Regions from separate parts of the Ciceribacter thiooxidans genome, predicted to be linked through region 4. Evidence: riboswitches for the same ligand, from Rfam matches in the RefSeq annotation. Region 4 holds a riboswitch; each other region holds the start of a gene.

Region 1 (3,202 bases), 1.0 Mb from region 4:
GCGCTACGCCGGCAACGACCTGCTCTGCTACCACGCGGAATCGCCGCAGGAACTCGTCGAACGGCAGGCGCGGCAGTGGGGACGGGTGATCGACTGGGTGGCTTCCTCCCACGGCGCCCGCTTCGTTCTCGCCGCCGGCATCGTGCATCAGGCGCAGCCACAGGCGGCAATCGATGCCTTCGCTTCGGCGCTCGGCGCCTACCGGACGCCGTTCGAACTCGCGGCGCTGCACGTCGTGACGACGCTGACCGGTTCGGCGATCCTGGCGCTCGCCTTCGCCGAAGGCTTTCTTTCCGTCCCCGAGATCTGGGCGCTCGCCCATCTCGACGAAGACTGGACGGAGGAGCATTGGGGCGTCGACGAGGAGGCGCAGGCCCGCCGGGCCAAGCGCTTCGAGGAGATGGACGCTGCGGCGCGCCTGTTCCGGGCCGTGCGGGCTGCCGCTTAACGCGGCGCTAACCATAACGGTGACAGGCTCTTTCGACCGAATCGGGATCGGATCAGCCTGTCATGCTTCTGCGGTTCTGCCATGCCGCCATCGCCCTTCTCCTTTCCGCGCTGCTGTCGTCGTGCAGTATCGCGGGGGCGGGGGCCTTTACGCCGCGCAAGGTCTATGACGTCCGCGACCTGACGGTACTCGCCGATATCCGTGTGCCGAAGGCGGTGATCGTCGGCACCGACAGCCGTATTGCCGCGGCGATCGCTGCGACCGTGCCGCGGCCGGAGGCGCCACCGGTGGTGCTCTCGGTGCGGATCGGTTCCTACCGGCCGGACATTTCGCCGCTCAACCGCCGCAGCGAGGCAACAGTCACGGTGACCGCTGTCTCGGTCATCGACGGTTCTCCGGTCGCGAGCGCGACCTTCCCGGTTACGAGCGGAACGGAAAACCCGGATTTCGAGGCGGAGGCGCTTGCCGAAGCGGTCGCCGCGCGCATCCGCTCGCTCTTCGCGCTGAGCATGCCGTCGGCGCTTCAGTGATGGGCTGAGGGACGGCTTGCCGCCCTCCCGTTCGAATTGACTTCACCTTCGCTTGCGCCTAAGCGTTTTTCATTCGGATGGTTTCCGCGCCGTCGATACGGAGCGGAACGCAAAAGGGAATGCGACGGTGGGGACCCAAGCCGGGCCTGCCAATCGCAGCCGACCCCGCGACTGTAGAGCGGTGAGGGTCCTTCATCCGGCGAGCCGGAATATCCGTGACGGGTCCGCAAGGAGCGGACGGCGGGTTCTTCGGCGAAACCGGAAAAGCCACTGGAGTGGCGACACGAACAGCCGGGGCCGGGACGCCTCTATTTCTACGAATCGTCCGCCCTTCGTGTCGCCTCGAAGCTTCGGGAAGGCGAGAGAGACCCGTTGGCGCAAGGCGCCTCAACCGCGAGCCAGGAGACCTGCCACCCGTGCCGGGCTTTGAAAGCCCATCCTGGGGAAAATCCCCGTTGCCAGCACGGAGGTTGTCGTGGCGACATCTTGTGACGGCGGGATCGTGCGATCCCGCATTTCCATATCCTTTCTGCCGGGCCGCGCGCCCGGCCTCTTCCCGTGTCCATCTTTCCGGCGCTCTGCTGCGGAGGTCCGTCCTTGAGCGCGGCTGACGGCCATTGCGTCTTCGTGCTCGGCGGTGCCCGTTCGGGCAAGTCACGGCATGCGGAGACGCTTGCCGAGGTGAGCGGGCTCGAACGCCATTATGTCGCGACCGGACGCGCCTTCGATGACGAAATGCGCGAACGCATAGCCCTGCATCGCGAAAGCCGCGGTGGGCTCTGGACGACCCATGAGGAGCCGGTCGACCTTGCCGGCGTTCTCCGGCGCATTGATGCGCCGGGCCGTGTGGTGCTCGTCGACTGCCTGACGCTCTGGGTCACGAACCTGATGCTGGACGAACGCGATGTCGCCGCCGAAAGCGCGCGCCTCGTCGCGGTCCTGCCGACGCTTCAGGCGCGGCTCATCCTCGTGTCGAACGAGGTCGGGCTCGGCATCGTGCCGGAAAACCGCATGGCGCGCGAATTCCGCGACCATGCCGGGCGGCTCCACCAGATGGTCGCGTCGGTCGCGACCGAAGTCTATTTCGTCGCGGCGGGACTGCCGCTGAAAATGAAGGGTTGAACCATGCTGCAGCAGAAGATCCCGGCAACCGTCATCACCGGCTTCCTCGGCGCCGGAAAGACGACGATCATCCGCAACATGCTGATGAACGCCAACGGCAAGAAGATCGCGCTCATCATCAACGAATTCGGCGACCTCGGCGTCGATGGTGAGGTGCTGAAGGGCTGCGGTGCCGACAATTGCACCGAGGACGACATCATCGAGCTTACCAATGGCTGCATCTGCTGCACGGTGGCCGACGATTTCGTGCCGACCATGCAGAAACTGCTCGAACGTGAGGAGCGGCCGGACCACATCGTCATCGAGACCTCCGGCCTCGCCCTGCCGCAGCCGCTGGTCGCCGCCTTCAACTGGCCGGACATCCGCACCCGCGTCACCGTCGACGGCGTGGTGACCGTGGTCGACAGTGCCGCGGTGGCGGCCGGTCGTTTCGCCGACGATCACGACCGGGTCGACGCCATGCGCGAGCAGGATGCCTCGCTCGACCACGACAGCCCGCTCGAAGAACTCTTCGAGGACCAGCTCACCTGCGCCGACCTGATCGTCCTCAACAAGACCGATCTGCTGGACGGCGAGGGGATCGCGGCAGTCCGCTCCGAGGTTGCGGGACGCATCAACCGCAAGCCGACGCTGGTCGAGGCGAGGAACGGCGAAGTTCCCGCGATCGTGCTCCTCGGCCTCGGCGCCGGTTCGGAAGCCGATATCGAAAACCGCAGGTCGCACCACGAGCTTGAGCACGAGGCAGCGCACGCCTCAGGTGAGGGGCACGACCACCTGCATCACCACGACCACGACGAGTTCGAGAGCTTTGCGCTGAGGCTTCCGGCGATCGCCGATCCGGCCGCCTTCGTCGAACGGCTGAGGGCCGTCATCGAAACCCACGACATCCTGCGTCTCAAGGGCTTTGTCGACGTGCCCGGCAAGCCGATGCGGCTCGTCATCCAGGCGGTCGGCTCGCGGATCGACACCTATTTCGACCGTCCCTGGGCGGCCGGCGAGAAGCGCGAAACCCGCCTCGTCGTCATCGGCCTGCACGAATGGGATTTTGCGGCGGTGGTCGAGGCGGTCGAGAAGGCGGCCTGAGGATCGATTGAGCTCATGA
Region 2 (3,202 bases), on a different replicon from region 4:
CTGGTGTCCGGCTTTTCCTCCCATGCGCACCTCACGACTGTGCTTCGACAGAAGCTCGGCGTCAGCCCCAGTGCACTGCGCGCGAACCTCTTCCGGGGTGGCCTTTGAAGAGCCACGCGGTCGCGCCGGCTGTAACGTCCTCGGCTTTCTCACTGCTCGCGTCGCCACCTGCCCCTTCCCGTGTCAGGTCAGGATGAACCAAAGATGCACTTGTGAGCTTGCTTGCCGGAGGGGCGAGTACGAACCTCGACCTCCCGGCAGACTTCGTCGGGTGCGGTGCAGTTAGTTTCTGGCTCCCAATGCGAGGCGGCAAGCCAGACCTGCAAGAACTGTCGCGAGAAGATACTGCGGCAGCTTCCTGAATCGGACCAGACTCGTGACGCGCCTGCGGATATGCCCGCTCAAAAGGACAACCGAACCATTTACGATGAGGCCTATTCCATTCAGCACGGTAGCGAGGACCAGCATTTGGACAGTAAGCGATCCTGCCTCTGGGCGCACAAACTGAGGGAACAACGCCAAGACAAAGAGGGCCATTTTCGGATTTAGAAGATTTGTTGCCAGACCTTCGCCGAGGATCCGCTTCATTGAAAATCGCTTTAAGGCCGACTCAGGAGAGAAATGTGCGCCCTCGGAACGAATGGTTTTCCACGCGAGGTACATCAAATAGGCGCACCCGGCCCAACGAACGACCTCGTATGCCGTCGGAACTGCGACAAAAAGCTGTGAAAGTCCCAACGCTGCTGCGAGGGCATGGCAATATGTGCCGAGTGCTATACCGGCATAGGTCAGGAATCCCGCAGCTCGCCCCTGGCTTAAGCTGCGTGACGCAATGAGAAGCATGTCGGGTCCGGGCGTGGCGGTCAGCACGACGCACGCGAGGGCAAAAAGTATGATAGTGGAGAAATCCGGCATATCGTTTCCCTTCGAGTTGGCCGGAATTCCGATCTACCAAGATTCGTGAGGATGACAAGTCGCGAATAGTCGGTTCTCTGACATCATTCGATGGGCGTCCCCTATGTCCTCCGTAAACGATCGCTTATGGCGGCCAGGGAAAGCACGAGAAGCCGGAACGTAGAGCAGTCTCTTTGCGTCGGATCAAAGATCCGCGGCATTTTTCCTTCTGAAGCGCCCACGTTCCACCCACGATGGCCGCGGCATCCGTTGCCTGAAGGCAACGCGCAGGTTACAGCCGTCTCGACAACTAACGGAACTCGGTGAAATTCCGAGACGGTCCCGCCGCTGTAACCAGATACGAGTCTCAGGAGGCTTTGTCCGCCACTGTCCGGTCCCGGACGGGAAGGTGCCTGAACCCGGCCATGCTGGAAGTCAGAAGACGAGTTGATCCGCAACCGAAATCCGCCCGATGGCAAAGGGTGGAATGATCGGCGTCACGTGGAGGACCCGTATGTCTGCAGAAATGAGCCTCGCCTCGGGGCAACAACCAATCCCGTCTTTTGAAACCCTCGCCTCCTTGCGAAAGGCGCTAAGCCAGCTTCCGCAAGGTGACACGCGAGCCGCAGAGGCCGCCGCCGCCCGCGAGGGCATGCTGACCAAGCCACCCGGAAGCCTCGGGCGGCTCGAGCAGACCGTCGCCTGGCTTGCCCGCTGGCAAGGTCGCTACCCGCCGGCCATGGACCGGCCGCAAACCTGCGTCTTCGCCGGCAATCACGGTATCGCCGAGGCAGGCGTCTCCGCCTATCCGCCGGTCGTCACCGAGCAGATGGTCCTCAACTTCGAGAGAGGCGGCGCTGCGATCAACCAGTTGAGTGCCGAGCTGGGAGCCAGCATGACGGTCATTCCCCTGGACCTTGCCCGACCGGTCAAAAACTTCCTGCACGCGCCCGCCATGACGGAAAGCGAGTTCCTGAAAGCGTTCAACGCGGGAATGCACGCCGTTCGGCCGGATGCCAGCATCCTGTGCCCCGGAGAGATGGGCATCGGAAACACGACGTCGGCTTCGGCTCTGTGCCTTGCGCTCCTCGGCGGCCCTGCCGTCGAATGGTGTGGCCGCGGCTCAGGCGTCTCCGATGACGTCCTAAAACGAAAGGCCGAGATCATTTCCGAGGCTGTCGAACGTCATCGGGAATCCATCGATGACGGTCTGGATGCCCTGCGGATACTCGGTGGACGTGAGATCGCCGCCATGGCCGGGGCCATTCTCGCCGCGCGTCTGCTCTCGATCCCGGTCATGCTCGACGGATTCATATGCTCCGCCGCCGCCCTTGCCCTGTATTGCAGCGGCGTCGACCCTCTTGCGCATTGTATGGTGGGACATGCGTCCATGGAGCCGGGCCACCGGCGACTTCTCGCCCACCTCGGCCTCAGACCGCTTCTCGATCTCGACCTCAGGCTTGGGGAAGGAACCGGCGCGGTGCTGGGCGCGATTCTCGCGAAAGCCGCCCTACGATGCCACCTCGGCATGGCCACTTTCGCCGAGGCCGGCGTGGACAGCGGCGCAGCCTGATAGGCGGCGCAGAGGCCGGGCCGTCACCGGCATTCACCTGGAACTCATAGACGCCCGGGGAAGGATGAGGACATTCCTCCTCAGGCGTCTAGTTTCTACTATCTCGCGAGGAAGGCCTCGATGCCTTCCGCGGCTTCCGCGCTTTCCCACCGGTCCGCGAGCAATTCGGCGGTCCGCTCGGAAAGTCCCGAGAGGCTATGGCCGCCGAGTTCCAGGCAAAGCGCCTTTGCCGCTGCGACCGCCCCCGGCCGCGTTTTCAGGATCTCCGCGATTTCAGCCTCGACACAGGCATCCAGTTGTTCTGCTTCCGTCACGGTGGAGACGAGGCCGCATCTCAGGGCGAAAGTGGCATCGAACGGTTTGGCCGTGAAAAAAAACTGCCGGGCGTAGCCCTCGCCGGTACGGCGAACGACGAAGGGGCCGATGGTGGCCGGGATGAGCCCGAGGCGGGTCTCGGTGAGGGCAAAACGGGCGGTTCCCACCGAAATGACGATGTCGCAGACTGCCATCAGCCCAATACCGCCGCCATAGGCGTTCCCGTGAACCCGGCCGATCAGCGGTTTCGGCAGGGCATCGAGTGCCGAAAACATGGCCGAAAGCGCCCGGCTTTCCTGCATCTTTCCGGCACGGTCCTTGTCCCGCTGCTCCCGCATCCAGCCGAGATCGCCGCCGGCGCAGAAACTTGCCCCGTTGCCGGCGAGCACGACGGAGCGGACACTCTCATCCGCGCCGAGG
Region 3 (3,202 bases), 910 kb from region 4:
CCTCATGGCGATCTCCAACAAGTTCGGCGCCATGGTCGTTACGACCGGCAACAAGTCGGAAATGTCGGTCGGCTACGCGACGCTCTACGGCGACATGAACGGCGGCTTCAATCCGGTCAAGGACCTCTACAAGATGCAGGTCTACGCGCTTTCTGGCTGGCGCAACAAGAACGTGCCGCTGGGCGCGCTTGGCCCCGCCGGCGAGGTCATACCGGCCAACATCATTTCCAAGGCTCCGTCGGCGGAGCTGCGGCCGAACCAGACCGACCAGGATTCGCTGCCGCCCTATCCGGCGCTGGACGACATCCTCGAATGCCTCGTCGAGCAGGAGATGTCGGTGGAGGAGATCGTCGCGCGCGGCCACGACGTTGCGACCGTACACAGGATCGAGCATCTGCTCTATCTGGCAGAGTACAAGCGCCGGCAGTCGGCGCCCGGTGTAAAGATCACCCGCAAGAACTTCGGCCGCGACCGGCGCTACCCGATCACCAACCGGTTCCGGGACCGCTGATCACGCCGATCCCAGCAAGGAGGCGAGCATGCGCAGTTCCGTCGAGATCTTCGACTGCAAAAGCCGCACCTCGCGGGTCGTCTGGCAGACGGAGGCGCTGGTCGAGGCGCCGAACTGGACCCCGGACGGTGCGCACCTTGTGATCAACGGCGACGGCCTGATCTACCGGCTGCCGGTCGATGGAAGCGCGCCGCCGGAGCCGATCGAGACGGGCTTTGCCGTCGGTTGCAACAATGATCACGGTCTTTCTCCCGACGGCACGACGCTCGCGATTTCCGACAAGACAGAGCACGGCAAATCCTGCATCTACCTCCTGCCGGCCACCGGCGGCGTGCCGCGGCAGGTGACCGCGCGGCTGCCGTCCTACTGGCACGGCTGGTCGCCCGACGGGCGGCATCTCGCCTATTGCGGAATCCGCAACGATGAATTCGGCATCTACACGATCTCCGTCGACGGGGGCGAGGAGCGGGAGCTGATCCGTGGCGGCGGGCACAACGATGGTCCCGACTATTCGCCCGACGGACAATGGATCTACTTCAACTCCGACCGCAGCGGGCTGATGCAGATCTGGAAGATCCGGCCCGATGGCACTGGTCTCGACCAGGTGACTGATGACGGCTTCGCCAACTGGTTTCCGCATCCCGCACCGAAGGGCGACGGGCTGATCTTTCTCTCCTATCGCAGCGACGTCGAAGGTCACCCGCGGGACAAGCAAGTATCGATACGGCGGAAGGACGTCGCGACGGGAGAGGTGGAGACACTCCTCAACCTCTTCGGCGGGCAGGGCTCGCTGAACGTGCCGAGCTGGTCTCCCGACGGCGATGCTTTCGCCTATGTTCGCTATTTCCCCGTCGAGTAAAACCGGATTGCACGCCGTTGGTCTTGCCACGGGCGGCGAACTGTGAACAATCGGCAGCGTCAGGTGCCCGCAGGCAAGGCGGGAGAATCGGGAATCCGGTGACAGTCCGGAACGTGCCCAACGCTGTGTGGCGGATGCCTGTCGCAAGGAACCGGTCTTCCGGTTCGCGTCACTGGCTTTTTGGCCGGGAAGGCGGCGACGGGCAGCGGAAGCCGAGTCAGAAGACCGGCCTGGCAAGATAGACTTGGCCCGCGCGGACGGCGGGCGGTCCTTTGCATTGTTGGGGATTTGACGATGCCGGACGAGCCGATGGACCATATGGTTCGGGTCGGCGCCTTCTCCGTTGAGGAGCGCGCTGCCATTTACAAAGCCATAGAAACCCGCCGCGACGTGCGCGACCAGTTCCTGCCGGACCCTCTGCCGGACGATCTCGTCTGGCGCCTGCTGTCGGCCGCGCACCATGCGCCGTCGGTGGGCTTCATGCAGCCGTGGAATTTCATTCTCGTGCGCGATGCCGAGCGGCGGGAGGAGATCTGGCGCGCCTTCAGCCGTGCCAACGACGAGGCGGCGGAGATGTTTTCGGGCAAGAAGCGTGGCGACTATCGTGCGCTGAAGCTCGAGGGTATCCGCAAGGCACCGCTCGGTATCTGCGTGACGTGCGATCCGACGCGCGGTGGTCCGGTCGTGCTCGGCCGAACGCACAATTTCAGCATGGACCGCTATTCGACGGTGTGTGCGATCCAGAACCTGTGGCTTGCGGCGCGCGCCGAAGGCGTCGGAGTCGGCTGGGTCAGCATTTTCCACGAGGACGAGCTGAAACGGATTCTCGCGATTCCGGAACATGTCGAGGTGATCGGCTGGTTCTGTCTCGGATATGTCGACACACTCTACGGAGAGCCCGAACTGGCGGTGAAGGGTTGGCGGAAGCGCCTGCCGCTCGAGGATCTGGTTTTTTCCGAAATCTGGCAGGATCGGCCGGTCGGCTGAGATCCGGCGGATAGCTGCGGGTATCCGCGCTCTACTGCTGGACCGGCTGCGGACCGGAGAGCGCCGGATGCCTGAGATCGATGCCGCTCGTCTCGCTCGGGAGGAAGACCGGGCCGACCTGTCGCACCTTCTTCTCCGCGGGATCATAGGGTCGCTCAACCGGTAACGACGGCTCCGCCTTCTCGGGAGCCGGCTTGCCGGCCGTCTTCAGGTCGATGACAGAGGAGTTGTAGTCCGGCACGTTTGCGCCGGCCGCCTGCGTCTTCATTCTGCGATAGAATTCGGTGAGGTTGCAGGTGCAGGAGGGTTGGTCGCCCTTGCGGCGGCTCTGGTAGGCGAATGCTGTCGGCGACTGCCGGTAGGGCCTGCCGGTCGTGGTCGAAATCATCTCGCCGCTTTCGGGCTCGGTGACCGACCGGAAATAGAGTTCGGTCTCGATGCCGGGGCACATCTGCCGGCATAGCTCGGCATCGCGCCGGAAGGTAAGCGGCGTGGTGTTCGACGAGATCGGGAAGAAGGCGCCGTCGCAGGTGCGCACGCAGAGCGTCTGCAGATTGCCCGCACCGTTCCGCCAACCGCCCGTCGGCAAGCCGTCCGGACCGAGGCGCGGCGCCACCATGTCGAGATAGGGTGTGCGGGGCGGTTCGGCGGGCGTGACATCGGCCTTCACAGGCTCTTCGTCGCAGTGGTTGGCCTCCATCAGGTCGAGAATCCGCTGACGGACCTCGTTCGGCTGCGTCGCACCGTTTCGCGCGGCATCGCGCCTGTCGACAAGCTGTTGCTTGTCCTCCTCCAGCCGCTTGATCTCGGCGGAAAGCGTTGCGCATTCTGGACGGTTCATCGCC
Region 4 (3,202 bases):
TTGCTCGTCGGGGTGATGATCGCCTGCGGCAGGACCTGGTTGTCGCGCATGCCGTCCGGCAGCCGGATTCCGTACATCTCCCGCTGACCGGCCTTGTAGAGCGTCAGGATGGAGGTGCCCGTCGTTCCCGCGAGGTATCCCCGCACGACGATCTCGACCGGAAGGATGTCGAGCTTCTTGCCGACGACGACGTTCGGGTCGGGGTAATCCAGCACGTGGTTCGGACAGATATCCTTCGTCTGCTCAAACCAGTAACGGGCCGTCTGCGTCAGCACCTGTCCCTTGTAGGGAACGCAGGTGAGAATGCGGTCGAAGGCGCTCAACCGATCGGTGGAAATGATGATGCGCCGGCCATCCGGAAGATCATAGTTTTCACGAACCTTGCCACGATAGTAGTTCGGCAGTTCGGGGAAGTAGGCTTCGGAGAGAATGCGCAATGGCCTCGCCCTTCTGAAATCATGGAACGGACGCCGGTCGTCCTCGCCGGACCCTTAGTTTTCCACCCGGTTTTGTCAAGCGAGGCCTTCCGCGGAAGGAAAGCCAAGGCGCTTTGGCCGGCTCTTATCAAAAGAAAAAGCGCATGGCCCGACGACCATGCGCCTTCTCGGTTTGTGACAGCGACAGCCGCCCGCCGGTCTCAGGCGAAGGTCAGGCGATCGACCTCTGTCATGCGCGAGACCAGTTCGTTGGCGCGGAAGCCCTTGATCACCGACACAGCGGTGAAGGTGATGAAGGCTTCGACCAGGAAGACCGGGAAATACGCGGCGACCCAGGTAGCCCAGTCGCTGAAGGCGACCGCGTCGTTGGAGATCATCAGCCAGAAGCCGACCATCGCCGAGACGCCCGCGTAATAGACGGCGTCGATGCGCAGCACCTTGCCGAGGTTGAAACGGTCCCGGAGCCGGGCGTCGAAGAGCCGGCGGCCGAAGCTGTAATGGACTGCGATCATCGGTACCATCAGGGAGAGCGCGTTGACGCCGAGATGCGGGATGTCGCCCGGTTCGAACAGGAAAGCCTGCAGGACGAGGCCGAGCGCGAAGCCGAGCATGGCCGGCGCGAAACCGAAGAGCATGTAGATGGTGGTCGCGCCGATCAGGTGCAGTTCGGACGGACCGACCGGCAGGTGCCAGGCCTGCATCAGGGCGGAAAACACCACGGCCGAAACGAGGGCCTTCGGCACGACCAGCGGGTTGCGCACGACGGCCGGCAGCTGGGATGCGACGACGCTGAGGGCGGCTGCGTTCGCAAGGGCGATACGAACCGGATCGATAATTCCAACTTCAATATGCATTCTATTGCCTTTCCTCCGCGCCCACCGCGCGGAATTGCTTGAGACGCCACGGAAATCGTGGCCGAAGCGATGGCAGGTCTCCTGGCTCGCGGGTCCCGGCTCGGTCCGCCTTATCAACCGTTTCCGGCCAATGGCACGCTGGACGTCGCTCTCCGCTCACAGTTGCGGGGGCAGCTACGGTTTCGGCCCCTGATGGGTAATCCTCACCGTATTCCCTTTTCATCCACCGCTTCGTATTCGTCGGGTGGAACCATCGCTGGTTTTGAATAAATCTGCAGTTCGATTAGCGACGCGGGATGGACCGATGCGGCCGCAACCACGGGCTTCTTTCGTGCAGACCAACTGGTGATAGTCGATGACACGAGCGCGCGCAATCGGCTGGAAACGGATGCGGGCCAAAATGCCGCATTGCGGCGTCTTTCCACGGCGTCTAGGGGGTTGACGAAAATCAAGGCTGTCGCCGGTGAGGAAAGGAAATCCGTTATGCTCGCAAGAATGGTCTACAGTGTTCCAGTCTTCGGATGGATGCTCAGGGAAGCCTTTACCGGACCGACCACGGCCAAGCTTCTCTTCATCCTCAACCTGGTTTTGGTCTGGCTTCTCGCCATCGCCTATTTCGGCTATCCGGCAATCATCCTGCCGGCCTTGACCGCCGTGCCGGTAATCTTCACGACCCTCATCGTGATCACCAAGGGCTGACATCGCCTCGATCGCTTGTGCAGAGGCCGGGGGAGGTTGCCCCCGGCCGTACCTTCTCAGGCAAGCGTGTACTGCGTCTTCACCACGGTGAAGAATTCGGCTGTGTAGCGATCCTGTTTCCGGGAGTTTGCGACCATGATCCACTGTGCCGGATCGGTCATGGCCAGTCGGCATAGGTTGCCGGTTCTTCCTGTGCCATCCTGCCGTCGCTTGCGACAATGCTCCGCCGGTACGCGGCGGGAGACAGGCCGGTTTTTCGCTTGAAAAAGTGACTGAAGTAGGTCGGATCGCGGAAGCCGAGGCTTTCTGCGATTCCGTGGATGGTTCGCGGAGAGCGTTCGAGCTTGATCTTTGCTTCGCGGATCGTGCGTTCGTGGACGAGCTCGATCGGTGTCCTGCCGAGAGCCTTGCTGCAGAGCGAATGCAGTCGATCTGCAGTGATGCCGAGCTGTTCGGCGTAGAATCGGATCGGTCGCTGTTCCTCGAAGTGACTTTCGACGAGATGGCGAAAGCGCTGGAGAATGTCGCCTGTCTTCGCAGGTCTGGCGAACGGGAGGTCATCAGCGCCGGTGAGGCGCCAGATCCTCAGCAGAAGAAGCTGCAGAAAGGCGTTGGACGCCATCACGGATGGGTGCTCCCGCTCGAGTTCCTCGGAAAGACCCCGGAGCAGCGGAGCGAGAGCCTCGATTTCCGCGCGTTCGATGTCTTGCCGAATGATCTCCTGCGACAGCAGAAGCCGGAGGCCGTGGCCTTCAGGATGATCGTCAACAGTCTCTGCCAGATGCGCGTCCGCAAGACCGAGAAGATGGCCGGCGCTGCCCGCCTCGACGAGCAGGGAAAGATCGTTGTCTGGCGGCAGGATTGCCACGGCGGGACCGATGACGAGATCATCGCGCGCCGGTGAACGCAATCGCCATAACCCAGTCGAAAGAACGAGGAGATGTGCGAAGTGCTCGTAAGGCGGCGCGGGGAGGCGCATCGACCGTCGTGCCAGGGCCGGGAGAAGCGGATTACAGCGCAGTTTGCGGTGAATGGTGTGTCTGTCGGTCATCGCGGCTCCGGATCGCACGTGTCCCGCCTTTTCGAACAAGCACCGGAAATCCACATGTTGTCGCCAGAAAATCGCATTCTCAACTCCATGGTCAACCCCTAAGCTTCTCTGATGCCTTTGGGAGGAGGCTTGGTGGGCATGGCGACGCATTGGCCGGCTTG

The links. Region 4 has a riboswitch for cobalamin ahead of H4I97_RS01695 (energy-coupling factor ABC transporter permease). Riboswitches for the same ligand answer to the same signal wherever they lie in the genome.
Region 1: linked by a shared signal. The riboswitch ahead of cobU (bifunctional adenosylcobinamide kinase/adenosylcobinamide-phosphate guanylyltransferase) and the one ahead of H4I97_RS01695 (energy-coupling factor ABC transporter permease) in region 4 are both predicted to bind cobalamin.
Region 2: linked by a shared signal. The riboswitch ahead of cobT (nicotinate-nucleotide--dimethylbenzimidazole phosphoribosyltransferase) and the one ahead of H4I97_RS01695 (energy-coupling factor ABC transporter permease) in region 4 are both predicted to bind cobalamin.
Region 3: linked by a shared signal. The riboswitch ahead of bluB (5,6-dimethylbenzimidazole synthase) and the one ahead of H4I97_RS01695 (energy-coupling factor ABC transporter permease) in region 4 are both predicted to bind cobalamin.

Annotation. Positions count from the first base shown of each region.
Region 1 covers NZ_CP059896.1:1,399,441-1,402,642, forward strand. Annotated here, with positions in the region: gene H4I97_RS06555 (ATP12 family chaperone protein) at 1-448, shown strand, start outside; gene H4I97_RS06560 (hypothetical protein) at 511-978, shown strand; cobalamin riboswitch at 1,040-1,407, shown strand; gene cobU (bifunctional adenosylcobinamide kinase/adenosylcobinamide-phosphate guanylyltransferase) at 1,576-2,100, shown strand; gene cobW (cobalamin biosynthesis protein CobW) at 2,104-3,183, shown strand.
Region 2 covers NZ_CP059897.1:295,455-298,656, forward strand. Annotated here, with positions in the region: gene H4I97_RS19370 (helix-turn-helix domain-containing protein) at 1-108, shown strand, start outside; gene H4I97_RS19375 (LysE family translocator) at 283-915, opposite strand; cobalamin riboswitch at 1,210-1,338, shown strand; gene cobT (nicotinate-nucleotide--dimethylbenzimidazole phosphoribosyltransferase) at 1,409-2,467, shown strand; gene H4I97_RS19385 (crotonase/enoyl-CoA hydratase family protein) at 2,566-3,202, opposite strand, start outside.
Region 3 covers NZ_CP059896.1:1,283,298-1,286,499, forward strand. Annotated here, with positions in the region: gene H4I97_RS06000 (NAD+ synthase) at 1-511, shown strand, start outside; gene H4I97_RS06005 (TolB family protein) at 540-1,370, shown strand; cobalamin riboswitch at 1,415-1,618, shown strand; gene bluB (5,6-dimethylbenzimidazole synthase) at 1,665-2,357, shown strand; gene H4I97_RS06015 (DUF2865 domain-containing protein) at 2,389-3,202, opposite strand, start outside.
Region 4 covers NZ_CP059896.1:371,636-374,837, forward strand. Annotated here, with positions in the region: gene H4I97_RS01690 (phosphoribosylaminoimidazolesuccinocarboxamide synthase) at 1-437, opposite strand, end outside; gene H4I97_RS01695 (energy-coupling factor ABC transporter permease) at 638-1,291, opposite strand; cobalamin riboswitch at 1,346-1,561, opposite strand; gene H4I97_RS01700 (hypothetical protein) at 1,775-1,990, shown strand; gene H4I97_RS01705 (helix-turn-helix transcriptional regulator) at 2,148-3,041, opposite strand.